2 regions of the Mycobacterium holstebronense genome follow, and region 2 is predicted to be linked to the other one. Evidence: riboswitches for the same ligand, from Rfam matches in the RefSeq annotation. Region 2 holds a riboswitch; the other holds the start of a gene.
What was found. Region 2 has a riboswitch for cobalamin ahead of RCP37_RS16590 (ABC transporter substrate-binding protein). Riboswitches for the same ligand answer to the same signal wherever they lie in the genome.
Positions count from the first base shown of each region.

Region 1: linked by a shared signal. The riboswitch ahead of metE (5-methyltetrahydropteroyltriglutamate--homocysteine S-methyltransferase) and the one ahead of RCP37_RS16590 (ABC transporter substrate-binding protein) in region 2 are both predicted to bind cobalamin.

Region 1 is NZ_OY726398.1:1,193,961-1,209,640, reverse strand. It holds gene RCP37_RS05730 (VOC family protein) at 1-940, shown strand, start outside; gene RCP37_RS05725 (fumarylacetoacetate hydrolase family protein) at 937-1,893, shown strand; gene RCP37_RS05720 (NAD(P)H-dependent flavin oxidoreductase) at 1,951-2,949, opposite strand; gene RCP37_RS05715 (3-hydroxyacyl-CoA dehydrogenase) at 2,990-3,742, opposite strand; gene RCP37_RS05710 (CaiB/BaiF CoA transferase family protein) at 3,785-4,870, opposite strand; gene RCP37_RS05705 (enoyl-CoA hydratase) at 4,922-5,731, shown strand; gene RCP37_RS05700 (CPBP family intramembrane glutamic endopeptidase) at 5,745-6,464, opposite strand; gene RCP37_RS05695 (gamma carbonic anhydrase family protein) at 6,545-7,063, opposite strand; gene RCP37_RS05690 (crotonase/enoyl-CoA hydratase family protein) at 7,069-7,866, opposite strand; gene RCP37_RS05685 (thiolase family protein) at 7,863-9,008, opposite strand; partial or broken gene RCP37_RS05680 (SDR family oxidoreductase) at 9,123-9,783, shown strand; cobalamin riboswitch at 9,828-10,041, shown strand; gene metE (5-methyltetrahydropteroyltriglutamate--homocysteine S-methyltransferase) at 10,163-12,466, shown strand; gene RCP37_RS05670 (mycobacterial-type methylenetetrahydrofolate reductase) at 12,542-13,432, shown strand; gene RCP37_RS05665 (cation-translocating P-type ATPase) at 13,725-15,680, shown strand, end outside.
Region 2 is NZ_OY726398.1:3,499,614-3,515,293, forward strand. It holds gene RCP37_RS16540 (GNAT family N-acetyltransferase) at 1-257, shown strand, start outside; gene RCP37_RS16545 (hypothetical protein) at 263-625, opposite strand; gene RCP37_RS16550 (HNH endonuclease signature motif containing protein) at 736-2,112, shown strand; gene RCP37_RS16555 (nitroreductase family deazaflavin-dependent oxidoreductase) at 2,119-2,544, opposite strand; gene RCP37_RS16560 (antibiotic biosynthesis monooxygenase family protein) at 2,559-2,849, opposite strand; gene RCP37_RS16565 (hypothetical protein) at 2,973-3,419, shown strand; gene RCP37_RS16570 (cobalt-precorrin-6A reductase) at 3,405-4,139, opposite strand; gene RCP37_RS16575 (cobyric acid synthase) at 4,136-5,584, opposite strand; gene cobF (precorrin-6A synthase (deacetylating)) at 5,584-6,321, opposite strand; gene cobN (cobaltochelatase subunit CobN) at 6,318-9,908, opposite strand; cobalamin riboswitch at 9,938-10,048, opposite strand; cobalamin riboswitch at 10,055-10,241, shown strand; gene RCP37_RS16590 (ABC transporter substrate-binding protein) at 10,280-11,491, shown strand; gene RCP37_RS16595 (FecCD family ABC transporter permease) at 11,488-12,528, shown strand; gene RCP37_RS16600 (ATP-binding cassette domain-containing protein) at 12,525-14,264, shown strand; gene RCP37_RS16605 (DUF7676 family protein) at 14,279-14,857, shown strand; gene RCP37_RS16610 (PPE family protein) at 14,943-15,680, opposite strand, start outside.

The DNA.
Region 1 (15,680 bases), 2.3 Mb from region 2:
CGAGCAGGAACTGCATCTGCGGGGCGCGGACGCCGCCGAACCGTGCGTCATCATCCGACGCGGGAGCCGAAACCGTTTTCGCGGGGCTGCTTTTCGTGCGCAAGACACGGCGGACCTGACTCGGCTGGCATCCGCCACCGACGGCCGCGTCGCCCCGCTGCCCGAATCGCTCGGCGGGGTCAGCGTCAACCTGCTCGATCCCAACGGCATGGTGGTCCGGGTCGTATCGTCCACCCACAAGCTCGACGCCCTGCCGGCGCAAACCCCGCAGCTCTTCAACGTCGGCCACACGGTGCGCAGGTCCAACGCCACCCAACGCCCGACGCGCACACCGGCAATCGTGCAACGCCTTGGCCACGTGGTATTGCAGAGCACCCGATACCTTCAGACGCTCAACTGGTACCTGGACACCCTCGGGATGATCGTCAGCGACTTTCAGTACTTCCCCGGGCAACGCGAGCGCGGACCGACCATGAGCTTTATCCGCTGCGATCGGGGCACCACCCCGGCCGACCACCACACCCTGGCGATCGCGCTGGGCCCAGCCGACCGCTACGTGCATTCGGCGTATCAGGTCTGCGACCTCGATGCCCTGGCCGCCGGCGGCGAGTACCTCAAAGATTTGGGATATCACCGGTCTTGGGGCGTCGGCCGCCACATCCAGGGCAGCCAGATCTTTGACTACTGGCGCGATCCCGACGGCTTTCTGGTGGAACACTTCACCGACGGTGACATGTTCGACAACACCGTGGAGCCGGGCTGGGCGCCCTTCACCGCGTCCGGGCTGGCCCAGTGGGGACCACCGGCCAGCAAGAACTTCCTCGGCACCGAGGTGCGGACGGCGCCCAGTGAGGCGCGCGCGATCCTGGCCGCACTGCGCGGCGACAACGAGTTCGACGTCCGCCGGCTGGCCGGCCTACTGAAAGTTGCCTCCTCATGACCGTTTCCGTACTTCGCACCGCCGACGGCTGGTGGGTGCGTACGCCGACCGGAGCCGCCCGGATCGATTCGCGCGCCACCACTACCGGAGAGCTGTTGGCCGATCGGGCCGCCATCGAAGCCGCGGCGGGCAGTCACGACAGCGTGCCGGTGGACGGGCTCGCCCTGCTCTCCCCGGTGACAGTGCCGTGCCGGGTGATAGCCCAGATGACCAACTTCGTCTCGCACATCAAAGACGCCGGCATGAACCCCGCGTCGGTGCCGCTGACCTTCTTCCGCAAGGCCTCCGCGTCGATCACCGGCCCGTTCGACGACGTGGTCAAGCCCAGCCATGTCCGCCTGCTCGATTACGAAGTCGAGATCGGCCTCGTCGTAGGTCGTGATATCCCGGTCGGTGCAACGATTTCCGAGGCCGACCTGCCGCAGCTGATCGCCGGCCTGGTCGTCACCAACGACGTGTCCGCCCGTGACGTCCAACTGCCCCAGACCCAGTTCTACGAGGCCAAGTCCTACCCCGGATTCACCCCGGTCGGCCCGGCTCTGGTGCTGCTCGACGCCGCAGACTGGGCACGGTTCGGGCAGTTGCGCCTTCGCCTGGCGGTCAATGGCGAGATCCGTCAGGACATGACCGTGGACGGCGACATGGTGTATCGGCCCCTCCAGGCCCTGCAGAGCCTGACCCGATTCCAGAATCTCGCCGCCGGTGATCTGATCCTGACCGGCACTCCGGCCGGCACCGCGCTCAGCGCCCCGCCCAAGCCGATCGAGATCCTCGGCTCCTTACTGCCACCGGCACTGAAGTGGAAGGCCTTCTTCAAACGGCAGGCCGGCAATCCCCGCTACCTGCGCGACGGCGACATCGTCGAAGCCGCCGTGGCAACCGACGACGGGGCGATCGACTTGGGCGCCCAACGCAACACCGTGCGCTACGCCGCCTCTGCAACCGGCGCCTAACGCAAAGGGCTGCGACCCGAATCGGATCGCAGCCCTCTACGCAAACTCCGGCAGTCGCTAGGCGACGTTCTCCTCGTCGTCGTCCTCGACCATGTTGCCCAGGCGTCCGAGGATGATCTCCTCGGCTTCGGACACCATCCGCGACACCAGTTCGTCGCAGGTCGGGATGTCGTTGATGAGCCCCATCGCGGTGCCGACCGTCCAGATTCCGGCGTCGACGTCGCCTTCGTCGAAGACGCGGCGGCCGCGCACACCGGCCACCAGCTCTTGGACGTCGGGGAACTGACCGCCGTTCTTGAGGATCTCGACGACCTCGCGAGACACCGCGTTGCTGGCCACCCGCGCGGTGTTGTGCAGCGAGCGGAAGATCAGCTCGGTGCCGCGCTCGTCGCCGGCGACGATGGCTTCCTTGACGTTCTGGTGGATGCAGGACTCCACGGTGCACATGAACCGCGAGCCCATGTTGACGCCGTCGGCACCCAGGGCCAGCGCCGCGACCAGGCCGCGAGCGTCGGCGAACCCACCGGAGGCGATCATCGGGATCTCGATCTGCGCCGCGGCAGCCGGGATCAGCACCAGGCCCGGGATGTCGTCCTCACCCGGGTGACCGGCACATTCGAACCCGTCGATGCTGATGCCGTCCACGCCCAGGCTCTGCGCCTTGACGGCGTGCCGCACCGAGGTGCACTTGTGCAGCACCTTGATTCCGTTGTCGTGAAACATCGGCAGGTGCGGCGCCGGGTTGGAGCCCGCCGTCTCGACGATCTTGATGCCGGCGTCGACGATCACCTGGCGGTACTCGTCGTAGGGCGGCGGGTTGATCGCCGGCAGGATGGTCAGGTTGACCCCAAACGGCTTGTCGGTGAGATCCCGGGTCTTGGCGATCTCGTTGGCCAGGTCAGCCGGCGTCGGCTGGGTGAGCGCGGTGAGGAAACCCAGCGCCCCGGCGTTGGCGACCGCCGCCACCAACTCCGCGCGACCCACCCACTGCATGCCGCCTTGGGCGATGGGGTGCTCGACCCCGAACGTCTCGGTGAACTTCGTTGTAATTGCCATAAGGACTCCTAGCTCTGCTTGATGCTCTTCGCGCAAGCGCTCATCGGGGTGCCATCCGGATGGCACCGTCGAGGCGGATGACCTCGCCGTTGAGCATCGGGTTGTTGATGATGTGCTCGGCCAGGGCGCCGTACTCGTCGGGGTCACCGAGCCGCGACGGGTGAGGCACCTGCGCACCCAGCGACTTCTGCGCCTCTTCGGGCAGCGAGCCCAGCAGCGGCGTCTTGAACAGGCCCGGAGCGATGGTGCAGACCCGGATCAGGTCACGCGAGAGGTCACGGGCGATCGGCAGCGTCATGCCGACCACGCCGCCCTTGGACGCCGAGTAGGCGGCCTGCCCGATCTGGCCCTCGAACGCCGCCACCGAGGCGGTGTTGATGATCACGCCGCGCTCGCCGTTGATCGGCTCGGTCCTGGCGATCCGCTCGGCCGCCAGGCGCAGCACGTTGAACGTGCCGATCAGGTTGACCTGGATGATCTTGGTGAAGGCATCCAGCGGGAAGGCACCGTCCTTGCTCAGCGTCTTGATCGCGTTGCCGATTCCGGCGCAGTTGACGTTGATCCGCACGGGGCCAAGAGATTCCGCGACGTCCAGGGCCGCACCGACCGCCTCGGGGTCGGCCACGTTGGCCTCCACGAAGCGAGCCCGGTCACCGAGCTCGGAGACCACGTCCTCGCCCTTGAGGTCGATCACCACGACCTGCCCACCGGCGTCCAGCAGGCGTTTTGCCGTCGCCAATCCCAACCCGGAGGCACCGCCGGTGACAACGGCTACCGCGTCCTTGATCTGCACTCTCTTGGCCCCTCTCAGTCCCAACCGTCTGGTTGGTCGGGACTATACCCAGTCGCTCAGGATGGACTCGTTGTCGGCTCCCAGAACGGCGGGCGGGGTCGGGACGTCGGGAACGCTGCGGGAGAACCGCGGCGCGGGCATCGGCTGCAAGTAACCGTCGACGTCGTAGAACGTGTCGCGCTCGGTGATGTGCGAGTCGGCCTGCACCTCGTTGAACGCCAACACCGGCGCCACGCAGGCATCGGAGGTGGCGAACACCTTGGCCCAGTGGTCACGGTCGTGGGCGGCGAACGCCGCGGTCAGCTTCTCCCGCAGCACCGGCCAACCGCTGACGTCGTTCTGCGCCGGCAACTCGGCGGGGTCGAGCTCCAGCTTCGCCAGCAGTTCGGCGTAGAACTGCGGCTCGATCGAGCCGACCGACACGTACTTCCCGTCGGCACATTCGTAGGTGTCGTAGTAGGGCGCACCGGTGTCGAGCATGTTGACGCCACGCTCGTCGCTCCACAGTCCCTGCGAGCGGAAGCTCCACATCATCGCCGAGAGCACACTGGCCCCGTCGACCATCGCCGCATCGATCACCTGCCCCTTGCCGGAACGCTGCAGCTCCCACAGCGCGGACAGGATGCCGACCAGCAGGAACATCGACCCACCGCCGAAGTCACCGGTCAGGTTCAGCGGCGGCACGGGGCGCTCCCCCTTGCGGCCGACGGAGTGCAAAGTGCCGTTCAGCGAGATGTAGTTGATGTCGTGGCCAGCCTGCTGAGCGCGGGGGCCGGTCTGCCCCCAGCCGGTCATCCGGCCGTAGATCAGCCGCTCGTTGACCTTGGCGCAGTCCTCCGGGCCCAGGCCGAGTCGCTCGGTGACACCCGGACGGAATCCCTCGATCAGCACATCGGCCTTGGCGACCAGCTGCAGTACCAGGTCGCGGCCCTCCGGCGACTTCAGGTCGGCGGTCACCGAGCGGCGGTTGCGCAGCATGGTGTCCTTGCTGGCACCGCCACCGAATTTCGGCGGCCGCTCCACGCGGACCACATCGGCGCCCAGGTCGCCGAGGATCATCGCTGCGTGTGGTCCCGGCCCGATCCCGGCCAGTTCGATGACCCGCAGCCCCGCCAGTGGTCCCGCCATATCTGCCTCCTCGTCGTGTGCCTGTGTGATGTGCATCCTAGGGTGAGGGCCATGACTGCAATCGACTCCGGCATCGACACCCTGGCCCCGGTGGCGGGCGTGTCCGTCACCCTGACCGACGGGGTGCTCTCGGTGACCATCGACCGCCCCGACAGCCTCAACTCGGTGACCACCGGTGTGCTGGCCGGTATCGCCGACGCTATGGAAGCCGCCGGCCGCGACCCGCGCGTGCGTGCGGTGCGCTTCGGCGGGGCGGGGCGCGGCTTCTGCTCCGGTGCCGGGATCAGTGCCGAGGATGCAAGCGATGAACTGGCAACGGAGATCATCGTCGAGGCCAATCGCGCGATCCGGGCGATCGTCGCGTTGCCGCGGCCGGTGGTGGCCGTAGTGCAGGGCCCGGCGGCCGGTATCGGTGTGTCACTGGCCCTGGCCTGCGATCTGATCGTGGCCTCGGACAAGGCCTTTTTCCTGTTGGCATTCACCAAGATTGGGTTGATGCCCGACGGTGGCGCGTCCGCTTTGGTCGCCGCGGCCGTGGGCCGGACCCGTGCCATGCGGTTGGCGCTGCTGGCTGAACGGCTGTCGGCCGCCGACGCTTTGGACTGGGGGCTGATCAGCGCGGTGTACCCGGCCGAGGAGTTCGACGCCGAGGTGGACAAGCTGCTGGCCGGCTTGCTGGCCGGGCCCGCCGCGGCGTACGCGAAGACCAAGCACGCCATCAACACCGCGACGCTGACCGAGCTGGATGCCACCCTGGACCGCGAATACGTGGGGCAGTCAATCCTGTTGAACGCCCACGACTTCCGCGAAGGCGCTCGTGCGTTTCAGGAGCGGCGCTCCCCCAATTTCACCGACTCGTAAAGGTTGAGGGCGCCTACATCCCGAAGATTGGGGGCAGCGCCAGCACCATCACCAGCCCCCACACCAGGTGGGTCAGCACCGGAGCCAGCACCCCACCGGTAGCGCGCCGCTCGAGGGCGCAGACGGTACCGAGCACCAGCGCGGCCACCCCCACCATGAGGTTGCCCGCGGCCATCATCGCCGCGACGTAGAGCAGGGTGGAGAACACCAGCGGGGAGCGGCGACCGAACGCACTGAACAGTGCGCCGCGGAAGAACAACTCCTCGGCGATCGCGTTGACCAGAGCGATCAGCACCACCAGCCGCCAGGAGACTTCGGTGGTGTAGGCCAAGATGGCGACCACCTGGTCGGCCAGTGGCGGAATGTCTTGCACGGCAAGCCCGCCCAGTAGGAACACCCCGCCGAGCACCAGGCCGACGCCGGTTCCGGTGAACACCGGCCGCTCGTTGCGTCCGCGGAACCGCAACACCCCCAGGTGCAGCGGTCCGGCTACCACCGCCCCCACCGTCCACACCACGGCCAAGACCAGCGACAGCCAGTAGAACGCCGCGTCGCCTGGAAGCTTGCTGTGCATGGCGGCCAGTACCGCGGCGCCGATCACCACGACCACTCCGACGACGGCGCGCCGCCGTTGCACCACTGCCCGTGGCTCGTGATAGGGCAGGGCGACCCTGGTCATGATGTCGGTGATCTCACGCAGCAGGCCGGGGCGGGTTGGACTGATCTGGGTCATAGGAGGACGTCCCATCAGCGGCGGGTTAAGCAACGTCCCTAAAACGTAGCGGCCGAACGGCGGCCGGTGGCCCAAATGCGTTAGTTCGCTCGATGGACTTCGATCAGTCGCCGGTAGGCCGCGGCGTTGTGCCGATTGTTGCGGACCTCGGCCTCGCTCAGGTCGCGCCGCACCCGTCCCGGCACCCCCGACACCAGTGACCGCGGCGGCACCACCATCCCCTGCGGGATGACGGCACCGGCCGCGACCAGCGAGCCCTCCCCCACGACGGCGCCATTGAGGACGATCGCTCCCATCCCGATCAGGCAGTCGTCCTCAATGGTGCAGCCGTGCAGCACCGCGTTGTGCCCGACGCTGACGTGCGCCCCCACTCGACAGGGGAACTCCTTGTCGACGTGGACGGTCACGCCGTCCTGGATGTTGGTGTCGATGCCGATCTCGATCGGTTCGACCTCGGCACGCAGTGTCGCCGAGTACCAGACGCTGGCCCGGGCGGCCAGGCTGACCTGGCCGATCAGGCTGGCGTTGGGCGCCACCCAGGCCTCCGGGTGTAGCTGCGGGGCGCGCCCGCGGATGGAGATGAGAAGCGGCTCGGGCACGCCGCTCAACGCGCCTTCCACACTGGTGCGCGCTTCTCGGCGAACGCCCGGGGTCCCTCCTTGGCGTCCTCGGACCGCAGCACCGCGGAGAATTCCCGGCCGGTGCGGGCCCAACCGTCCACTTCGCCGGGGATGGCGCCGTCATCGACGCCGTAGGCGATCCGCTTGCTGGCCCGCACCGACAACGGCGCGTTGCCGGTGATCCGTTCGGCCAGTTCCAGGGCTGCCTCCAGTGCCCCGCCGTCCTCGACCACCCGGTTGACCAGTCCCCAGCGGGCCGCGTCGGCCGCCGAGATGGACTCCCCGGTGTAGAGCAGTTCCAGCGCGATCTTGCGGGGCAACTGGTCGACGATGCGGAACACCCCGCCGGCACCGGCGATCAAGCCACGCTTGACCTCGGGCAACCCGAACTGGGCGCGCTGCTCGGCGATCACCAGGTCGCTGGCCAACGCGATCTCGGTGCCGCCGCCCAGTGCTGTGCCGTTGACCGCCGCGATGACGGGCTTGTCGATGAAGTGCTGCACGAAGCCGGCGAAACCCCACTCCGGGTGCTCCGGGTGGTAGATGTTCTCCCGGTTGGCGATCGCCTTGAGGTCGGCTCCGGCACTGAACGACTTGTCGCCGGCGCCGGTGAGCACTACCGCGCGCACTTCGTCGTCGTCTTGAGCCTGCGCCAAGGCGTCGCCGATGCCGGCACTGACGGCGCCGTTGATCGCGTTACGGGCCTCGGGCCGGTTGATCGTGATCAATAGGACGTTGCCCAGCTGTCCAAGCCGTTCTACCAGAACGGCCCCTTCACTCACAGCAGCTCCAGGATGGTGGCGTTGGCCTGGCCGCCGCCTTCGCACATGGTCTGCAAACCGTAGCGAATTCCGTTGGCGCGCATGTGGTAAAGCATGGTGGTCATGATCCGGGCGCCGGATCCGCCGAGCGGGTGGCCCAGCGCGATCGCCCCGCCGTTGGGGTTGAGCTTCTTCGGGTCGGCACCGATCTCGGCCAGCCAGGCCATCGGCACGGGGGCGAACGCCTCGTTGACCTCGAACACGCCGATGTCGTCGACACTCAGACCCGAGCGCTGCAGCGCCTTCTGAGTCGCCGGGATCGGGCCGGACAGCATCATCACCGGGTCAGAGCCGGCCAGCGTCGCGGTGTGCACCCGAGCCAGCGGGGTCAGGCCCAGTTCACGTGCCTTAGCCGCCGACATGAACAGCAGCGCCGCCGAGCCGTCGGAAATCTGGCTGGAGTTACCGGCGTGGATCACGCCGTCCTCTTTGAAGGCGGGCTTGAGCTGGGCCATCTTCTCCAGCGTAGTACCGCGGCGGATGCCCTCGTCCTCGCTGACGACGTTGCCTTCGGAGTCGGTGATCGAGACGATCTCGTCCTTGAAGGCGCCGGCATCCTGTGCGGCACCGGCCTTTTCGTGCGACGCCAGCGCGAACTCGTCGAGCGCGGTACGGCTCAACCCCCACTGGGTGGCCATCATCTCGGCACCGATGCCCTGGTTCGGGGTCTGGCTGTAGCGCGCCTTGAAGGAATCCCCGTACGGCCGGCCGCCGTTAGCCAGCGAGGAACCCATCGGGGTACGCGACATCGACTCGACGCCACCGGCGACCACGACGTCGTAGTGTCCGGCGATCACACCGGCGGCGGCGAAGTGCACCGACTGCTGGCTGGATCCACACTGGCGGTCCACGGTCACCGCGGGCACGCTCTCCGGCCATCCCGCACTCAGCACCGCCGTGCGGCCGATGTCCAAGGCCTGCTCACCGGCCTGCATGACACAACCCCAGATCACGTCGTCGACCAGCGCCGGGTCCACGCCGGCCCGGTTGACCAGCCCGTTGAGCACCTGGGCGGACAGCTCGGCCGGGTGTACCCCGGACAGTCCGCCGTTGCGCTTGCCGACAGGCGCGCGCACCGCTTCGACGATGACGGCTTCAGCCATGGGTGCTCCTTAATTCGTTTCAGTTCGTTCGGGTCTTGTTGCCTCGATTGTCGACCGGCGCGCTCGGCCGGCGTCAACGGGGGTCACTCCAGGCTTCCGCGTACCGTCGAATCCATGGCACGCATCGCGATCATCGGCGGCCACGGCAAGATTGCCCTGCTGCTCGCCCGCATCCTCGCCCATAGCGGCCAACCAGGTCAGTTCGGTGTTCCGCAACCCCGACCACGCCGAGGAGGTCGCGGTCACTGGTGCGGTTCCGGTGGTGGCCGACATCGAGCAGCTCGACACTGACGCCCTGGCGCGACTCGTGGCCGACCACGATGCGGTGGTGTTCTCCGCCGGCGCCGGCGGCGGCAACCCGGCACGCACCTACGCCGTCGACCGCGACGCCGCCATTCGCAGCATCGACGCCGCCGCAAAAGCCGGCGCGCGGCGATTCGTGATGGTGTCCTACTTCGGCGCGGGTCCCGATCACGGAGTTCCCGACGACGATCCGTTCTTTCCGTACGCGCAGGCCAAAGCCGCCGCCGACGCCCATCTGCGTGCCACCGATCTGGACTGGACGGTGCTGGGCCCGAGCCGGCTCACCCTGGATCCGGCGACCGGCCGGATCGCTGTTGGCCCCGATACCGGCAAGGGGCAGGTCTCCCGCGGCAACGTCGCACAGGTGATCGCGGCGTGCCTGGCCGACACGTCGACCGTCGGTCGCACCATCGAGTTCAACGACGGCCAGACCCCGATCCCGGAGGCACTCGCGGCCGGTCGAGCCGAGTAATCTCGATCACGCAACTGGTTTGCCGTTGTCGCCGCCAGGCGGCCTCGGCATCGAGCGCACCACGGTTTACGCAGTTTTCCATGGAGCGCAAGAGGGAACCCGGTGAGAATCCGGGACTGTCCCGCAGCGGTATGCAGGAACGACCGCCGTCATAAGCACTGGTCACGGGCTCGCCCACGGACTGGGAAGCGACGGCCATTAGGAGCACCTCGGTGCGCGCCTGCGAGTCCGAATACCTGCCCGTTGTGCTGGGCGCGCCGCGCCCGGCGGATCAACGCCTCGCGGAATAGGCGTCTGGTTTTGAGGGTTATAGTGCTTTATATATAGGCACGGGACCGGATCAGCTGGGCGACTGCTGGCGTTGACCCACCCTCGTCAATTGAAGGATCAAATCGTGACCGTTCAAGCCTTTACCGCCACCGTTCTCGGCTCACCTCGTATCGGGCCGCGCCGCGAACTCAAGCGCGCCACCGAAAGCTACTGGGCCGGCCGGATCGGCCAGGACGAACTGAAGAAGGTGGCCGCCGGCCTGCGCCGCGACACCTGGGCCCAGCTGGCCGCCGCCGGGCTCGACTCGGTACCGGTGAACACGTTCTCCTACTACGACCAGATGCTCGACACCGCGGTATTGCTGGGCGCACTCCCGGCGCGGGTGGCCGGCGTCGCCGATGAGCTGGACCGTTACTTCGCCGCAGCCCGGGGCAACAAGGACATCGCCCCGCTGGAGATGACGAAGTGGTTCGACACCAACTACCACTACATCGTTCCCGAGATCGGCCCGGACACGAAGTTCACGCTGAACCCGGCCAAGGTGCTCTCCGAGCTCGCCGAAGCCCAGGAGCAGGGCTTCGGCGGAAACGTGGCCCGGCCGGTGATCATCGGGCCGGTCACGTTCCTGCTGCTGAGTAAGGCCGTCGACGGTGCGGACGCACCGATCGCCCGCCTCGAGGAGCTGACCGACATCTACGCCGAGCTGCTGGGCAAGCTGGCCGACGCCGGCGCGCAGTGGGTGCAGATCGACGAGCCGGTGCTGGTGACCGACATCTCCGCCGACGCCCCCGCGTTGGCCGAGCAGGTCTACAACCGTCTCGGCGCGCTGAGCAAGCGGCCGTCGATCTTCGTGGCCACCTACTTCGGTGACCCGGGCGCGGGACTGCCCGCCCTGGCCCGCACCCCGGTCGAGGCGATCGGCGTCGACCTGGTCTACGGCGCGGACACCAAGATCGCGTCGGTGCCGGAGCTGGCCTCCAAGACGCTGGTCGCCGGCGTGGTCGACGGCCGCAACATCTGGCGCACCGATCTGCAGGCCGCGCTGGCCAAGCTGGCGTCGCTGCTGGGCCCCGTAGGGGCGGTCGCTGTGTCTACGTCGTGCTCGACGTTGCACGTGCCCTACTCGCTGGAGCCCGAGACCGGCCTGGACGACGCGCTGCGCAGCTGGCTGGCGTTCGGCGCCGAGAAGGTGACCGAGGTGGCCACCTTGGCTCGTGCCCTGCGCGAGGGCCGGGACGCGGTCGCCACGGAGATCGCTGCGTCCAACGCCGCGGTCGCCTCCCGCAAGTCCGACCCGCGACTGAACAACGCGGCGCTGCGCTCCCAGATCGCCAAGATCAAGGAAGCGGGCATCCAGCGCGGTTCGGCCGAGGAGCGTCGCGCCGCTCAGGACGAGCGACTGCACCTGCCGCCGCTGCCGACCACCACGATCGGCTCGTTCCCGCAGACCGTGGAGATCCGCAAGGCCCGTGCCGCGCTGGTGGCCGGAGAGATCGACGAGGCGGGGTACACCGACCGGATGAAGGCCGAGGTCGCCGCGGTCATCAAGTTGCAGGAGGACCTCGGCCTCGACGTGCTGGTGCACGGCGAGCCGGAGCGCAACGACATGGTGCAGTACTTCGCCGAGCAGCTGGAGGGCTTCTTCGCTACCAGCAACGGCTGGGTGCAGTCCTATGGCAGCCGCTGTGTGCGCCCGCCGGTGCTGTTCGGCGACGTCACACGACCCAAGCCGATGACGGTGGACTGGGCCACCTACGCCCAGTCGCTGACCGACAAGCCGGTCAAGGGCATGCTCACCGGTCCGGTCACCATCCTGGCCTGGTCGTTCGTCCGTGACGACCAGCCGCTGGCCGACACCGCCTACCAGGTGGCGCTGGCTATCCGCGAGGAGACGGTGGATCTGGAATCCGCCGGCATCGCGGTGATTCAGGTCGACGAGCCCGCGCTGCGCGAGCTGTTGCCGGTGCGCGACGCCGACAAGGCGGCCTATCTGGACTGGGCGGTCGGATCATTCCGGATGTCCACCTCGGGTGTCTCGAATGCGACGCAGATCCACACCCACCTGTGCTACTCGGAGTTCGGTGAAGTGATCGGGGCGATCGCCGATCTGGATGCCGACGTCACGTCGATCGAGGCGGCCCGCTCGCACATGGAGGTGCTCGACGACCTCAACGCGATCGGCTTCTCCAACGGGGTGGGCCCGGGTGTCTACGACATCCACTCGCCGCGGGTGCCGTCCACCGACGAGATGGCCACGTCGCTCCGCGAGGCGCTGGATGCTGTTCCGGCGCAACGTCTCTGGGTCAACCCGGACTGCGGCCTGAAGACCCGCAAGGCCGACGAGGTGACGGCTTCGCTGGCCCACATGGTTGCCGCCGCGCGCGAAGTCCGAGCAGCCCGCACCGGCCTGTGACCGTCTGACATGTTGCGCCCCAGAGCTATCTCTGGGGCGCAACATGTCCGTTCGAATGAGATACGGAGTTCCCTGGTGCCGCTGAACACCATTGCACTGGAATTAGTGCCGACCAACACCGATCGCGGGTCGGAGTACGCCCGCGAAGAGGCATATAAAGTTCTGCAGCTGTCCGAGCAAGCGGGTATCGCCGGCCGGATCGGTCACGTCATGATTCCCGGGTTGATTCCCGAGGATGACGATCGACCGGTCGAGATGAAACCCAAACTCGACGTCAGCGACTTCTGGTCGATAATCCGTCCCGAACTGCCCGGCGTACGCGGACTGTGCACGCAGGTGACCGCATTCCTCGACGAGGCGGCGCTGCGGACGCGACTTACCGGCCTGCGCCAGGCCGGGTTCGACGGAATCATCTTCGTTGGTGTCCCCCGCACGCTGAACGATGGTGAGGGCGGTGGCGTCGCACCCACCGACGCGCTGTCGAAGTTCGATGACCTGGTCGACAACCGGGGCGTCATCCTCATCCCGACACGGGACGGCGAGCAGGGACGCTTCGACTTCAAATGTGACCGGGGCGCCACCTTCGGGATGACGCAGCTGCTCTACTCCGATGCGATTGTGGGATTCCTCCGCGACTTCAAGCAGGTCAGTGACCACCGGCCCGAGGTCCTGTTGTCGTTCGGCTTCGTGCCGAAGATGGAGGGCAAGGTCGGACTGGTCGATTGGCTGATCCAGGACCCGGGCAACGAGGCCGTCGCCGCCGAGCAGGCCTTCGTGCGGACCCTGGCCGCAGGCGAACCCGACGTGAAACGCCGCCAGTTGCTCGATTTGTATAAGCGGGTCATCGACGACGTGGCCGAGTTGGGCTTCCCGTTGAGCCTGCACTTCGAAGCTCCGTACGGTATTTCGAAACCGGCATTCGATACCTTCGCCGAGATGCTCGCCTACTGGTCGCCGCGGGCCTGAACCCGGACCGAAACCGTCTGCAACGCAGAGCATTCACCGGCATTTCAAGTAGGGTCTCGCCGGTGTTCAGCTGGACGCTGCCTACCGGCCCTACCTTCGAGCGTGAAGGGGAGTAGTTCCTACCCGCCACACCGGTGGCGGATGTGAATGGTCGTCAATACGGCGAGTCGCCTCGCCCGGTCATTCAGCGGACCCAGGACTTTCGCGAGCGAGACCTTCGGACGATTCACCATGTCGACCGAAGGTTCCGCAGGCTGTCTCTGAGGCTTCGGTCGCCGAGCGAAGGAGACCGATGCCCCCCTCGATACCCGCCCTGATCGACGATGCCGAACCCGGCTATGACGTGGTTGCCGGCCCACCGGCGGAGGCTGATCGCCCACAGCGACACCTTCGCGCGGCCCCCGAACCCGGCGACGGTTTGATAGCGGTCAGCAGCGCCGCGATGGCCGGCATCAACGCCGTCGGCCTGGGTCTCGCAGTTGCCAGTCGCGTTCTGCGGTTTCGCCGGTTGCCGTCCAGTCTCCAGGGCGCTGTAATCACCCTGGACCACCAGCCGCAACTGCGCCGCCTGCTGGAGGAACGAATCGGCAAGCGCGCCACCGCCACTGCGTTGGGGATGGCGACCACCGCCGTCAATGCACTCGGTGCGGCGCCGTCGATGCTGGCGGTGGACTTGGCGATCAACACCATCAGGGCCGCCGAAGCGCGCGCGGACACCCGGGCCTGGGCGCGGCGAGAGCCGGAGCTGGCCCGCCCGGTTGCCTCGTCGGCCCGGCACACGGCGGAATCCCCGGAGAGCCCGGTCGACCAACACCTACAACGCGGGACCTGGATTCAGGCGATCGGCGCAGCCGTCGTCGCCGCGACCAGTCGCGACCCCGAACTGGCCGGCAATGCCGCATTGGTCGCGGTGCCCAAAGCTGCCCGAGCCACTCACGAATCGTTCGCAGCCACGTTGGGCCGCGGGCTGGCCAACCGGGACGAGGCACTGCAGATCGACCCCGAGGGCCTGCGTCGACTGGACCGCATCGACGTGGTGATCCTCGATCCGCGGGTGCTGCGGACCGAATCGTTGCGCTTGGCGCGGCTTCGCGGCGCCGACGAGAAGGATCTGACCGCCTGGGAGAGCGCCCGGGCGATGCTTGCGGAAGGCGACCTGCGGCCAGGTTGGCATCCCGTCACGGGCCGCCCCGGCACCGAGGCGCTGTTTGCTCCGGCGCCGCATCCGCTGGCGGCCGCGACACTCGCTGAGACACAGCGCGCCCAGGTGCAAACAGTGACCGTGGACGACTCCACCGGCCTAGGAGTACTGCGGCCCGCATTCGACGAAATCGCTCCAATGACAGGCGATTCGATCGACGACGCGCTGCTCGACGCGGTGCGTGACTACCAACAGGAAGGCCACACCGTCGCGGTGATCTCCTCGACGGCCGCCCAGGCGCTGTCGGCGGCCGACCTCGGGGTCGGCATCCTGCCCGACGCTAGCAAGCCGGTGGCGGATCTGATCGTCGATGACCTGTCCGGGGTATGGCGGGTACTGCATGCCCTGCCCGCAGCCCAGGCGGCCACCCGCCTTGGTATCGCATTATCCACCGGCGCTTCAGCATTGGGTTCGATGCTGCTCATTCCCACGGTGCGAGGACGCGGTCCCGAACCGGTCGCGCTGGGCGCGGCTGTGGGTCTGGTGTCCGGCTACTGGTCGGCCCGTCAAGTGATCACGGCGCCGCTGCCCCGACCGGTCCCCGTCGACGAATGGCATGCGATGTCGGTCGAACAGGTGCGTGACGCCTTGGCCTCGCCGTCGCAGCCCGACTTCGCACCGGACGCCGGCACCGCCACCCGGCACGTGGTCTGGCAGTTCCTCGACGCGGTTCGTGACGAACTGTCCGACCCGCTGACGCCCGTGCTCGGGCTGGGTGCCACTGCCACCGCGCTGCTGGGCGCACCAATCGACGCGCTCATGGTCGGCTCTGTCCTGGTCAGCAACGCCGTCCTGGCGGCCGGTCAACGGTTGAGCGCCGAGCTGCGGCTGGATCGGCTACTGGCCGAGCAGATCCCGCCCGCCTGGAAGGTGACGATCCGGCCCGATGGCACCCGCGACCGCGTTCAGGTGCTCCCCGAACAGCTGCAGCGTGGCGATCTGATCGAGGTGGGTCCCGACGATGTGGTGCCCGCCGACGCCCGTGTGATCGAACTGGAGAAGTTGGAGGTCGACGAGGCCTCACTGACCGGTGAGTCGTTGCCGGTG
Region 2 (15,680 bases):
TGATCGGTTTCTGCCGCGCGGTCTCCGACGGTGCTGCCTTCGCCTACCTCGCGGACGTGTATGTCGCGCGCGATCAGCGGGGCCGCGAGATCGGCAAGGGCTTGCTGCGGACGATGATCGACGAGGGTCCCGGTCGCGACTTCCGGTGGACGCTGCACACCGCTGACGCGCATGGCTTGTACGAGCAATTCGGCTTCGCTGTGCCTGACGCGACATACATGGAGCGGCCGTCGCGGCTGGCGCATATCCGGGACTGACACCTTCAGGCGTGCGTCAGGTCCGCTGCGTGGCTCTTCTCATTCGGCTGGACATCGCTGGCATTCGTTGATTTCAGCCGCCAGATGGTGACCAACCCGTCGGGGCCGGTCAGCTCGCCCGCAGCGAGCGCTTCGCCGATCAGGTGCCGCACGCGTGGCTCGTCGGCGGCTTCCGTGGCGAACAGCACCCGCAATACCACTTCGTCGCCGACAACGTGGTGGGCGACGTGGTGCGGCGCCAGCGGGCACGGCGGCGGGTGATCCCAGCTGCCGCACAGCGCCTTGGCGATGGCGCCGCCGGGCGCATTCGGGCTTCCGCCGGCCTTCATCACCACGACCGCATCGTGCGCGTAGGCATGGCGAACCATGGGTGGCGATGCTACGGGATTCATCCACAGTTGTGGGTTGATCCACAGGCCGGGTGGGTGATGTGGCCGGATTCGGCTGAGCTGTCCGGGCGAGTTTTTAGTGTCGGGGTATGGCAACAGCACTGGGTGCGGCAGCGGCACGGGAGCAGGTCTGCGCTGCTCTTGATGCCATTGACACCGCCCATGCGGTGTTGCGGTCGACCGCGACGGATCTGGTGGGCAACACCTTTCGCATCGAGGTCGCCGACCGATTGGAGACCCAGGACCGGGTGAATCGTGGGTTGATGTACCGGATCTTCGGCGAACTCGCCGACCCACCCGATGGTTCCGGTTCGATCGCCGCAGCACGGGCCGCATTATGCAAACGCTTGCGGATCACCCCACGCGAGATCACCCGCCGCTGCCGTTTGGCCGCCCGCATTAGGCCCCGCCGCTGCCTGACCGGTGCCGCGATCCCACCCGAACTCCCAGCCCTAGCCGCCGCAGTCGAATCCGGTTCGATTGGGGAAGACCACATCCGCGCGATCTGCCAAGCCATCGACATCCTGCCGGGATCGGTCACCCCGCCCCAGATCGCGCAGGCAGAGGCCGCCCTGATCTCCCACGCCAGCAGAGTCGACGCCGGGATGCTCACCAAGATCGGGCAACGCATCGCCGATCACCTCAACCCCGATGGGCTGTTCAGCGACCGCGACCGCGCACGACGGCGCGCCCTGACACTGGGCCGCCAAGGCCCCGACGGCATGTCCAAACTCACCGGCCTCCTAGACCCCCAAACCCGCGCCTACTTCGAAGCAGTTGCAGCCGCCGTACGCCCCGGACGACACAACCCCGATCCCACCGCCCCGGCCGCCGGTGATGACCGCACCACAGCGCAGCGCTGCCACGACGCCTTCCGCTGGGCCATGGCCACCGCCATCGCCTCGGGAAAACTCGGCACCCACCGCGGCCACCCCGTCACCGTCGTGGTCACCACCACCTTGGCCGAACTCAACCAAGCCGCCCACGCCGCCACCGACCCCACCATCGCCATGCCACCACCAGCACTGACCGGCGGCGGCTCCCGACTGCCCATGCGCGACCTGATCGCCATGGCCGCCCAATCGATTCACTACCTCGCCGTCTTCGACGACCACACCACACGACCCCTGTACCTCGGCCGACAAAAACGCATCGCCACCGCCGACCAACGCCTCATCTGCCACGCCCGCGACCGCGGCTGCACCCGACCCAACTGCCTGCAGCCGGGCTATCACTGCGAAGTGCACCACTCCACACCCTGGGCACACGGCGGACGCACCAACGCCGACGAACTGTTCTTCGCCTGCGGCTGCGACCACACCGACGCCACCGACGGCCACCAACACACCACCATCACCACCAACGGACGCCTCGGCTGGACCGACGGCACCGCACCACCCCAAATCAACCACGCCCACCACCCCGAAGAACTCCTACGCGGTGATTCCGACCCACCCGCAGCCTGATGCTGCTCAGGCGCCGGTTCTGATCAGCTCCACCACCGGAATGACCCGCTGGGTGCGTTCACGGTAGGTGGCGAAACCCGGGTAGCGCTCGGCCTGGATCCCATAGAGCCGATCGTGTTCAGCGCCGGTGATCTCGGTGGCCGTGACCGCAAACGTGTCGGTGCCGAGTTCGACAGTCGCCGAGGGGTTCGCCCGCAGGTTGTAGTACCAGCTCGGATGGTTGTCCTTGCCCTCGTTGGAGGCGAACACGATGATCCGGTCGTCCTCGGGGAGATACATCATCGGGCTGGTGCGCTGCTGGCCGGATTTGGCGCCGGTGGTGGTCAGCAACAGGACCGGGGCCCCTTCGAACCGTCCGCCCAATTTCCCACCGCTGCTACGGAACTCCGCGATATTACGGGCGTTGAACTCCAGGGTGCGCTGTGCGTCCACGGGCGGCCATCTCCTTAGTCGATACCGACGAAGTGCTCGATCACCGGCGGCGAGTCGTAGAAACCGTGCAGCAATGCGCGCCACTGCTCGAATTCCGGCGACTTCCGAAATCCCTCGGTGTGCGCCTCAATGTTCTCCCACTGCACCAGCAACAGGTAGAGGTTCGGCGATTCGACCGACCGGGACATCGAAATCCCCAGGAATCCGGGCTGGGCGGCGATCAACGGCCGCGCCTTGGCGAACGCTGCTTCGAAGTCGGCTTCGCTGCCGGGCCGGATGGGCAGTACTCCATGTTCCACAATCACGCCTGTCAGTGTGCCCGACGATGTGTGGCCTGAATTACCGCCTAAAGACTCTTGTCTGTAACCGAATGACACAGATACGTTACCTGCAACTGACAGACACAGATATCTGGAGGAGGTGACGGGATGAGCGCTCTCGCGGCGGCAGTCGTCTTTGCCTGGTTGGGCATGGTATTGGCGATCTCATTCCTCGAAGCGCCCCTGAAGTTCCGCGCGCCGGGAATCACCATCCCACTGGGGCTGGGTATCGGCAGACTGGTGTTCCGGGCCCTCAATGCGGTGGAGATCGTGCTGGCGACGGTGGTGGTGTTAGCGGTGGTCACCGCTAACACCGGACCGATTTCGCTGGCCGGGGTCTGCGTTGCGGTGGCAGTGCTGAGCGTGCAGATACTGGTGGTCCGGCCCCGGCTGCGCCGCCGCTCGGATGCGGTGCTGGCCGCGCAGACCGCCCCGCCCGGCGGGATCATCGAGCGCTCTCGCGCCCATTACGCCTACGCGGGGCTGGAGGTGGTCAAGGTCGGTGCACTGCTGACCGCGGGTGCGGCTCTGCAACTCGCCTCAGTCGCCGGTTAATACCCAGGCCAGCGCGCGCTCGACGTCGTTCACCGTGGCCACGCCCTCCGGCCGGGCCGGCCGGCGCACGACGACCACCGGCAGGCCGAGTTCCTCGGCGGCCAGCATCTTGGGCCAGGTGTATTCGCCGCCGGAGTCTTTCGTCACGACGACGTCGGCGCGGTGATCGCGCAGCAGCGCAAGTTCTCCGGGCAGCGCGTAGGGTCCGCGGTCCCTGATCAGCGACCAGCCGGGTGGCAGGTCGATCGACGGCGGCTCGACCACGCGCGCCAGCACCGACGCGTCGGCCAGCGCCGGCAGGTAGGAAGCCAACTGCTGACGCCCGATGGTCAGTACCGGCCGCCGCCCCAGCCGGGCCGCGATCTGTGCGGCCTGCTCGTGCGAGTCGGCCCAATGCCACGCCTGTCCGGCGCGCTGCGACCAGCCGGGCCGCTCGAGGCGCAGCAGGGGCCGCCCGGCCGCCGCACACGCGGCGGCCGCGTTGGCCGACATTGTCGTCGCGAAGGGGTGGGTGGCGTCCACGACGACGTCGTAGTCGGTCAATGCCGCACGCAGACCGTCGATTCCGCCGAAACCGCCGATCCGCACCGCCCCGACCGGCAACCGTGGGTCGGCGACCCGCCCGGCCAGCGACGTTGTGACGTCGACACCCGCAGCGACCAGCCGATCGGCGAGGGCCCGGGCTTCGGCAGTGCCACCGAGCAGCAGCACGCGCGTCACGGTGCCCCCGGCGGCAGGAACGGCATACCCCGAGGCGCACCGGCCGCCAACTCCACCAGAGCGTCGATGTCCAGATGCTCCTCGACCAGATCCCCGAGCAGGTCCAGCCGGCGCTCCCGGGCGGCGGGAAAGGACACCTGCGACGGCGCCAGGCCGAGGGTTTCGGCCAGGAACGCCGCACGCAACGCGTCGACCTCCAAACACCCGTGCCGCATGGTGCCGAAAACCTGGCCGGCGCGGACTCCGCCGGGAAACGCATCCGCGACATCCCCGCGGCTGATCCGGCCATGATGTATCTCGTATCCGCCATCGGAGAGCCGCAGCACTTTCTCTGCGGCAAAACATGTTTCAACGTCCAGCAGGCCAAGACCGGCCACTTCGCCGGGCGCTCCCTCGATTCCCTCGGGGTCGCGAATCATTCGGCCCAGCATCTGAAAGCCCCCGCAGATACCCAGCACCGGCTTGCCCGCGGCGGCGTGCGCGGCGATCGCGGAATCGATCCCGCGTGACCGCAGCCAAGCCAGATCGCTGATGGTTGCCCGGGTTCCGGGCAGCACCACCAGATCAGCGTCGGACATCCCACGCGGGTCGGCGGCGAACACCACGTCCAGGTCGGGCTCCAGTCCGAGGGCGTCCAGGTCGGTGAAGTTGCTGATCCGCGGAAACCGGATCACCGCGACCCGCCGCGCCCCGGTGCGCGCGGAGCGTCGGCCGTCCAGATCCAGCGCATCCTCGGAGTCCAGCCACAGCTCCGGGTGCCACGGCAGGGTGCCGAACACCCGCCTGCCGGTGAGGCGTTCCAGATCCGCCAGGCCGGGCTCCAGCAACCGCAGCTGGCCGCGGAACTTGTTGACGATGAACCCCGCCACCAGCGCCTGGTCCTCTTCCGACAGCAGCGCGACGGTGCCGAAGAACGCCGCGAACACCCCGCCGCGATCGACGTCACCGACGACCACCACCGGCAGGCCGGCGTGGCGCGCCAGGCCCATGTTCACGTAATCGCCGGCGCGCAAATTGATCTCGGTCGGGCTGCCGGCCCCCTCGGCGACGATCACGTCATAGCGCCCGGCGAGATCGTCGTAAGCACTGTGCGCGGCCGTAGCCAACTCCGCCCGGCCGTGCATCCAGTTCGACGACGAGAGCGTCCCCCACGGCCGGCCCATGAGCACCACATGACTTTGCTGGTCACTGCCGGGCTTGAGCAGAACCGGATTCATCGCCGGCTCCGGGTCAACGCGCGCAGCGCAAGCCTGAATCCATTGCGCCCGGCCGATCTCAGTCGTCACCCCGTCAGCACCGACGCACACCATGGAGTTGTTCGACATGTTCTGCGCCTTGTAAGGCGCCACCCGCACGCCGCGGCGAGCCAGCGCCCGGCACACTCCGGTGGCCACCACGGTCTTACCGGCGTCGCTGGTGGTTCCGGCGATCAGAACGCCGGCCATCAGGTCCGCCGCACCAGGAACACATCCATCACCCAGCCCGCCTCGGCCCGGGCCGCAGCGCGGGCGGCCGCGATCTCCTCGGCCACCTCAGAGACCCGGCCGGTGACCAACCGCTCCCCCGCCGCGCCGAGGTTGGCGCCCCACCAGATCGTCCAGTCGGCCACCGCCGAAAGGTCGAGCGCCTCCGGGTTGAGCATCGCAACGATGTTGTCCTGACCAGCGACAACCGCCTCTGCCAGCCGCCGCCCGGTGGTGATGTGCACCGGACGGCCCACCTCGTGCAACACGATCCGGTGCCGGGCGGCCAACAGTTGCGGGGCGCTGATCCCAGGAAGAACCTCGTAATCCAGTTCAACACCTAGGGCTTTCACCTGCTCGACGATGCGGATCGTCGAGTCGTACAGCGCCGGGTCGCCCCAGACCAGGAAGGCGGCCGTCCCGCCGCGGGCCCGCAGCACGTCGGCGTAGCGCTGCGCCCGCGCCGCGTGCCAGTCGGCCACGGCGCGGGTGTAGCCGGGCTCGGTCAGCCCCGGGGAGCGATCGCGGGCCGGGTCGGCGACCGCGACGATCGGAGTCGAGGCGGCGTAAGCGTCGACGATCGAGCGCCGTAATGCCAAAAGGCTGTCGTCGGAGGACTTCTCGGATGCCACTATGTAGTCGGCCGACCGCAGTGCGCTGGCGACCTCGGCGGTGACGTGCGCAGGTCCCATACCGATTCCGAGAATCCAGACTTTCACCGATCCTCCAGGTCGCCTTCTACGTCCAGGTAAGCCTGCCGCAACGCCGCCATGGTCTCGGGGTCGGGGTGCTCCCACAGGCCGCGGTCGGCGGCTTCGGTCAACCGTTCCACAATGCCCTGGAGCGCCCAGGGGTTGGACTTGTCGAGGAACTCCCGAGTCTGCGGGTCCAAGACATATTCGGCCGCGAGCTTTTCGTACATCCAGTCGTGCACAACGCCGGCGGTGGCGTCGAAGCCGAACAGGTAGTCCACGGTGGCGGCCAGTTCGAACGCACCCTTGTAGCCGTGGCGACGCATCGCGGAGATCCAGCGTGGGTTGACCACCCGCGCGCGGAACACCCGCGCGGTCTCTTCGGCCAGAGTGCGGGTGCGGATGGCATCCGGCGAGGTCGAGTCGCCCACATAGGCTTTCGGGTCGGCACCGGTCAGCGCACGCACGGTCGCGATCATGCCGCCGTGATAGACGAAGTAGTCGTCGGAGTCGGCGATGTCATGCTCGCGGGTGTCGATGTTCTTGGCGGCCACCTTGATCCGGCGGTAGTTGGTGCGCATGTCGTCGGCAGCCGGCGCGCCACTCAGTCCCCGGCCGTAGGCGAACCCACCCCAGGTGGTGTAGACCTCGGCCAGGTCCTTGTCGTCACGCCACGTCCCGGATTCGATGACCTGCAGGATTCCCGCCCCGTACGAGCCGGGCGCCGAGCCGAAGATCCGGGTGGTGGCGCGGCGCAGATCCCCGTGTTCGGCGAGGTCGGCGCGAGCGTGCGCGGCCACGAAGTTCGCGTCGTCGGGCTCGTCGAGGGTGGCGACCATCTGCACCGCGTCGTCGAGCATCGACACCACGTGCGGGAAAGCGTCGCGGAAGAACCCCGAGATGCGCACTGTCACGTCGATTCTGGGCCGGCCAAGCTCCTCAGGTGAGATGACCGCCAGCCCGGACACCCTCCGCGACGCCTCATCCCACTCGGGACGCACGCCGAGCAGGGCCAGCACCTCGGCAATGTCGTCGCCGGAGGTGCGCATCGCCGAAGTACCCCACACCGATAGCCCGACCGACTCCGGGTAGCCGCCGGTGTCATCGAGGTAGCGCCGCACCAACGAGTCGGCCATCGCCTGCCCGGTCTGCCACGCCAGCCGGGACGGCACCGCGCGGGGGTCGACGGTGTAGAAGTTGCGCCCGGTGGGCAACACGTTGACCAGACCACGCAGCGGCGACCCGGACGGCCCGGGTCGTACGAACCCGCCGGCCAGCGCGTGCAGCACCGCGTCCAGCTCGGCCGAGGTGCCGGCCAGTCGCGGAACCACCTCGGTGGCAGCGAATCTCAGCACCCGGCATACCTCGGGGTCGGGATGCAGCGTGTCGGCCACGCCGATCTCCCACTCAGCCGCCTCCATGGCTTCGACCAAGGCGCGGGCGCGGCCCTCGATCTCGTCGACGACCGCCGCAGCGGCGTCTTCCTTGAGTCCCAGCGCGGCCCGCAGGCCCGGTACCGCATGGTCTACCCCGCCCCACACCTGTGGAGCACGCAGGATCGCCAGCACCAGGTTCACCCGCTCCGGTCCAGTCGGAGCGCCACCGAGCACGTGCAGGCCGTCACGGATCTGGGCGTCCTTGATCTCACAGAGCCAGCCGTCGACATGCAGCAGGAAGTCGTCGAACTCCTCGTCCTCGGGCCGCTCATCCAGCCCCAGGTCGCGGTGCATCTCCGCGGCCCGCATCAGATTCCAGATCTCGCCTCGGATCGCCGGCAGTTTGGCCGGGTCCATGGACGCGATGTTGCCGTACTCATCGAGCAGTTGCTCGAGACGCGCGATGTCGCCGTAGGACTCCGCCCGTGCCATCGGCGGGATCAAATGGTCGACGATCGTGGCGTGCGCCCGCCGCTTGGCCTGGGCGCCCTCGCCGGGGTCGTTGACCAGGAACGGGTAGATCAACGGCAGGTCGGCGATCATCGCGTCGGTGGCGCACGCGGAAGACAACGCCGCGGTCTTACCGGGCAGCCATTCCATCGATCCGTGCTTGCCCAGGTGGATCACCGCGTGCGCACCGAAACCATGTGCCAGCCAACGGTATGCAGCCAGGTAGTGGTGGCTGGGCGGCAACTCCGGATCGTGGTAGATCGCCACCGGGTTCTCCCCGAAGCCACGGGGCGGCTGGATCATCAGCACGACATTGCCGGATTGCAGTGCGGCCAAAACGATCTCGCCGGCGTCGTTGACGAACAACTTGCCCGGCGCCGGACCCCACGCTGTCGTCATGGCATTGCGCAGGTCGTCGGGCAGCTCAGCGGTCCACTGCGCATACTGCTGCGCGGTGACCCGCACCTGCGCGCCGTCCAGCTGCGTAGCAGACAGCCAGTCCTCGTCCTGACCGCCGGCCTCGATCAGGGTGTGGATGAGGCGATCGCCCGCCTGCGTCTCGTCAGCGACGTCGAGCACCCCAAAGCCGTCCCCGACGTCATACCCCTCCGCCGCCAGCCGCTGCAGCAGCCGCACGGCCGACACCGGCGTGTCCAGACCGACGGCGTTGCCCACCCGGGAGTGCTTGGTGGGATAGGCCGACAGCACCAGCGCCAGCTTCTTCTGCGCATTCGGGATACGGCGCAGCACAGCGTGATTCACCGCCACCCCGGCCACGCGGGCGCAGCGTTCGGGATCGGCGGCGTAGTGCGGCAGCCCGTCGTCGTCGATCTCCTTGAAAGAGAACGGAACCGTGATGATCCGTCCGTCGAATTCTGGGATGGCGATCTGGGTGGCCGAATCCAGCGGGGTCACGCCGTCGTCGTTGGCCTCCCAATCCGCGCGCGACGATGCCAGGCACAGCCCCTGGAACACCGGGATGTCCAGCGCAGCGATCTGTTCGATGTCCCACGCGCCGTCGTCATCGCCGGCACTGACCCCCGCGGTGGCGTTCATCGCCCCACCGGCCGCCAGCATGCAGACCACCAGCGCATCGAGGCGCCCCAGCGCGGCGAAGAGCTCGTCGGGGGCGTTGCGCAGCGACGCGGCGAAGATCGGCACCCCGACCGCCCTGGTGCCGAGCTCCACCCCATCAATGGCGTCGGCCAGGGCGTGCGCGAAACCGGCGTTGCCGCTGACCTCGTGGGCGCGGTAGTACAGCACCCCGATCCGCACCGCGTCGGAAGACTCGACCGCCGCCCGTTGGCCGTAACCCCACTCCGGGATCACCGCCGGCTCCTCGAAGCCTTCCCCGGTGAGCAGCACCGTGTCGCACAGAAACGCGTGCAGCTGCGCGAGGTTGGCCGGCCCGCCCTCGGCGAGATAGGCGTGCGCCTGCGCGGCCAGGCCGATCGGGACCGTGGAGCACTCCATCAGCTCGGCGTTGGGCGAGCGCTCCCCGCCGAGCACCACCAGCGGCAGGCCGGTCGCGCGCAGCAGCTTCAGTTCGTCGGCGATCTCGGCGGAGGACCCCAGGATGCGCAACACTACGACGTCGGCGCCGTTGACCAGCGGTTCGATGTCGTGGCGTGCGGGGTTCCCGAGCCGGTACGCCGCGCCGCTGGCCCGCGCGGACAGCAGGTCAGTGTCGGAAGTGGACAGCAACGCGATACGGCGTGCCTGCACCATCAGGGGCCTCCTCGGGGTTCTCGCCCCTCGTCGTAGGAAGTCTCGTGGCCGTATCTGGCTAGGGGCACGCGACCCCTCACAGTGGCGGAACCGCCCCGGATTCACACCGGGTTCCTGACGCCACGAGACGGCGGCCAGCCTAACGCAGCACGGCATGCAACAATGTCGCCGGTAAGGCGATGACGAATGAGGAAGCCGGTGTGAATCCGGCGCGGTCCCGCCACTGTCATCGGGGAGCGACCCTCATCAGCCACGGCCCGCCACTTGTGGGGTTGGAAGGCGAGGCGAGCAGTGATCCGAGAGCCAGGAGACTCACGTCAACGCGTCCTGCGAACCGGGGCGGTGTACCCCGAGGAAGCTGACTCACGCCCATGCCCCGTGCGCTGCGGGTAGTTCCTGCGCTCCTGGTAGCACTGGCCTTGACGCTGACAACGGCGTTGGCCGGCTGTTCTGGCGAACCCTCTTCCAGCACCCTGCAGGCGCGTGCCGGCTGCATCACCGACTTCGATCCGACCGCCGACTACTTTCCGGACAAGTCGACGCTGACCGAAGCCACCAACTTCGCCATCACCTACCACGGCAGCTACCAGGTTCTGACGGTCAAGCGGCCCTACCTCGGCGGAAAGCCGGTGTCCTGGGTGCTGGTGCGCTGCGGTGCGCCCGCGCCGGCGCTGACCGGCGAGCTGGCGACTGCCCAGCGGATCACCGTCCCGGTGCACAGCCTCTACTCGGGCTCGACGACGCACCTGGCGATGATCACCGAACTCGGCCAAGCCGGTGTGGTGACAGGAGTGGCGAGTCCGGCGGCCGTCGCCGACCCGCAGATCCGCGCGCGCATCGAGACCGGTGAGATCGTCGGCTACGCCCCCGGCGGCCAGATCAATATCGAGCGCGTGATCGGCGCGGGCCCCGACCTGCTGGTCACCGAGGGCATCGACGATCCCGGCTATCCCAAGCTGCGCGAAGCCGGTACCCCGGTACTGGCCGACGCCGAATGGCTGGAGGCCACCCCGCTGGGCCGCGCCGAGTGGATCAAGGTGTTCGCCGCGCTGACCGGGACCGAACGCCAAGCCGCGCAGGTCTACCAGGACATCCGCGACCGATATCACGCCCTGGCCGCGCAAGCCGCCACAGCCAAGCCCGTCGAGGTCTTGGTCGGCACCATGTATTCGGGCAGCTGGTCGATGCCCACCGGCGACAGCTACTCGGGGCGTCTGGTCGCCGACGCCGGGGGCACCTACCCCTGGCTGTCGGACACCGGCGCCGAGAACCGGCAACTGAACTTCGAGTCGGTGTACGCGCGTGCCGGCACCGCGCCGGTCTGGCTGGTCACCGACGACTGGCAAACCCTGGGCGACGCGGTGGCCCGCGACAGTCGCTACGGCGAGCTGACCGCGCTGCGGACCGGCCATGTGTGGTCGGCCACCAAGGCTCAGGGCACCGGGCCAGAAAAAGGAAGAAACCTCTACTGGGAACGCGGCACGGCCCGACCGGATCTGCTGCTCGGCGACTTGGTCGCGATCCTGCATCCTGAGCTCGCTGCCAACCACGCCTTCGAGTTCTACCGGCGGGTGCCGCGATGAAGCCGCGTATCGCCGTGGTGCTGACCGCGCTGAGCGCAACGGTGGTTCTGCTGGCCGTGCTGGGATTGGTGCTCGGCCCGGTGCGGGTGCCGGTGCTCGACACCGTGCAGGTGCTGTTCGGCGCCGAACCCTCCGACCCGCGCTGGCAGGTGATCGTGTGGAACATGCGACTGCCGCGGGTGCTGACCGCGCTGGCCGCCGGGTCCGCGCTGGGTGTCGCCGGCCTGCAGCTGCAAACCCTGTTCCGTAACACCCTCGCCGATCCCTACATTCTGGGCGTGAGCTCCGGGGCCAGCCTCGGCGTTGCGGTGGTGGTGCTACTCGGTGGGGCGGCCGGCGGCGGTTTCACCTCCGCAGTGGCCGGCGCCAGCCGCGCCGCGGAAGTGATCGCGGCGGCCCTGGGGGCGGCGGCCATGCTCACGCTGGTTCTGGTGCTGTCGCGATGGACCCGCTCGGCGGCGACGCTGCTGCTGATCGGCGTGATGATCGGCGCGGCCAGCACCGCGCTGGTGAGCTTGGCGCTGGTGTACTCCGATCCGCAGCGGGTGCAGCAGTACCTGTTGTGGGGCCTGGGCAGCTTCGCCGGAACCGGTTGGGCCGATTTGGAGTTGCTGCTGCCGCTGGTGGCCGTGGGGCTGTTGACCGCGGCGATGACGATCCGGCCGCTCAATGCCCTGCTGCTCGGCGAGAGTTACGCGGCGACGATGGGCATCAACGTGCACCGGGCCCGGATCGTCACAGTCGTCTCCGCCTCACTGCTGGCCGGTGTGACGACCGCGTTCTGCGGACCGATCGCGTTCCTCGGCCTGGTGGTGCCGCACGTGGCCCGCATCGTGATGGGCACCTCCGATCACCGAGTGGTGGTCCCGGCGGTGGTCTTGCTGGGCGCGGTCGCCGCGCTGGCCTGCGGCATAGTCAGCCAGGTGCCCGGCAGCGACCTGGTCATCCCGATCAACGCGGTCACCGCGCTGGTCGGGGCGCCGGTGGTGATCGCCGTGCTGCTGCGGGCCCGGCGCGGATCGGGGTTGCCGTCATGAACCCGGCCGTCGAGCTCGCCGGCCTGGCGATCGGCTACCGCAGCCGGCGCCGGTCGACGACAGTGGCGACCGGGCTGGCCGCCCAGGCCCGCCGCGGCGAACTGACCGTGCTGATCGGGCCCAACGGTGCCGGCAAGTCCACCCTGATCCGCACCCTGGCGGGGTTGCAGCCCGCGCTCGGCGGACGTGTTCTGTTGGACGGCGCTGACCTGACCGCGCTCCCCCGTGACGAACTGGCCCGCCGGGTCGCGGTGGTGCTGACCGAACGAGTCGACCCCGGCTTGTTGTCGGCGCGGGAACTGGTTGGGCTGGGCCGCATCCCACACCTGGGGCTGGGTGCCCGACTTCGCCCGGCCGATGAGGAGATCATCGACTGGGCACTGGCGGCGACCGGCGCGCAGCATCTGGCATCGCGGCCGGCGGCCGAACTGTCCGACGGCGAATGCCAGCGGGTCCTGACCGCGCGCGCGCTGGCCCAGCAGCCGGGTCTGCTGATCCTCGACGAGCCGACCGCGTTCCTGGACGTGTCGTCGCGGGCCGCACTGTTCGGGCTGCTGCGCGAACTCGCCCGCGACCAGCAGTTGGCGGTGGTGCTCAGCACCCACGACCTGGAATTGGCGCTGCGGGTGGCCGATCGGGTGTGGCTGATGGATCCGGCGGGCATCCTGGTGGACACCGTCGGTGAGGAGTTGATGTTGTCCGGGCGCATCGGGGACATGTTCGGCAACGACACCCTGCGTTTCGACCCGGCTAGCGGCATGTTCGAGTTCATCGAGGCTAATAACGAACGCACCGCCCGGGTCGACGCCCAAGAGCCGTTGCGCTCCGCACTGATCCGGGTGCTGTCTCGGGAAAGCTGGGGCATCGACGATTCCGCCGAAATCGTGCTCACGGCAACCGATCACGCTGCCATCACGCTGCGCACCTCCAGCGGCAATCAGATCACCGCGCTGCGCGACCTGCCGCAGCGACTGCGCGCCCTGCCAGCGACCCCGCACCGCTGCGCCTCCCAGGATCAGACGATCACGGCACTGGCCGAGTTATCGGCTGTCAGCTCATATTTCGCGGTCTCCACCGGGACCGCGGACGATGCTGACTGGCATCCGGTGACACAGCTCTACACCGATCCCGATCTGCTCGCGGGTGCCATCGCCGGCGTGCAGGACCGCATCGGAGCCGCAGATCTCCGCGTGGCCGTGTCCACCTTCTATCTCGGATTCGCGGCACGACTGTGGTCGATCGGTCTGGGCGGACTCGCCGAGCACAGCCTCTTGATCGATCTGGATCCCGACCAGCTCTGGTACGCCGATTCGGGCGGGCCGGTCCGCCTGTACCTGCCGAATCCGACGGCCTGGCAGGGGTCTTCGACGAACGACGAACTGGAGCCGGCGCTGGCCGACATGATCCTGACCGGGCACCTGGAACCGTTGGCCGTCGCGGTGCGCCGGCTCGGTCCGATCTCGGAGGGGCTGCTGCGAGGCAATATCGCCTCCGCAGCGCTGGGCGCTGCCCGCGCCCTGCGCTGGCACCATGGCGGGGACCTTGCAGACCAGCCTATCTGGGACCTCGCGCGCACCATGTGCGATGACGAACGACTCGCTGGCGCAGTAAGTTTCAGCGACTCCGGGACAGATTACCGCCGAGCCAGCTGCTGCCTGTTCTATCGCACGCCCGGCGGCGGGCTGTGCGGCGACTGCGCACTGACCCACAAGCCCCAGGTTCGCCTGAACCCATGAAGGAAGGGATTCCCATGACCGAGAACACCGGAACCGTCGTCGCCGATCCCCCGATCGTCGACACCGAAGACCGCGGTCGCGAACAACGCTGGCCGCTGCCGACCGATCAGCAGAGCCTGCTGGACCTGCTGCACCTGTGCTTCGACGAGTACTGGAACGAGATCTGGTTCGGCATCATCATGGAAGGCGCGGCCTGGGAGGTGGCCGCACCCAACGCGCCGCGCAAGATCGGCATGCTCGACGGCTACGCCACCATCGACTTCGGCCGCTGGCATTTTCACCTGTGCATCGGCAAGCACCGGGCCAGCGGGAACGAGCTGGGCCGCATTCGGAGATGCACCCGGGCCGAGCTGTACCGCCGCATCGGCAAGGACGGCAACCCCCAGTCGTGGGGCGTGCGCCTGTTCAACGGGCGCGACGAGCAGATGATGACCGTGATGCTGCCGAACCCGTTCCTCACCAACGACCAGCAGATGCGCGACGAGCCCGAGTGGGGCCAGCTGGAGTTGTGGGACAAGCTGCGCGAGAAGTATCTGGGCCTGGGGCCGGACGCGCTGGACCGCGGCGGGAATCGGATCCGCTGCGGCGGCTAGGAAAAGCGACGTTGATTTTGCGCCCAGGGCTGTGCACGGAGGGGCGGGAACAGCCCTGGCCGCAATTTCAACACAGCCGGTCCGGCTAGTCCGGCTCTGCCGGCCAGGTGTTGGGCATCATCGGGCTGATCGCCCCACCGCCGAACCCGTTGTCGGCCAGGGCGGTCAGCCCGCTCGGCCGTGCGCTGGCCACCCGGCGGGTCCCACCGGCGAAGCCCTGCGAGCCGGCACCACTACTCGAGGCGACCGTCCCGGCAAGTTCCATCGGCTCCGGCTCCAAGTCCATGTACTCGTAGCCGCGACCGCGCATGCCGGCCTTGGCACGGCGCCGACGTCGCTGCGGGGCCGTCTGTTCCGCCGACTCCTCCGCGGGAACCTCCGCGCTGTCCGGTTTCGGCGCCGCCTTCTTGCGCGTGCTGGTGCCCGATCCCCGACGAGCGCCCATATCCAGGCCCCCGACCATGTACATGTAGGCCGGCATCGTGACCGATGGTGGTCCGGCCGGAGTCGGCGGCGGCGCACCGGGCGGCGGCGGGGCGGCTGCTGCCGGTGCGGGCGCCGGGGCGGGTGCGGGAGCCGGAGCAGGCGCCGGCGCGGGAGCCGGAGCCGGCGGCTGGGCCATCACCAGCCCGGGTGGCGGGGCGGGCGGGGGCGGCACCGCAGGGACCGTCGCAAAGTGGTGCGCCAAGCCTCCGATACCCAGACCCCCGATCACCCCTACCGGAGCCAACACACCCGTGGCGGCGAGCGCCGGCAACAGCGCCGGCAGCAGAACCGTCTGGGTGAGCAGGTAATTGAGCGCCTGAATGGTGTTGCCGATCGT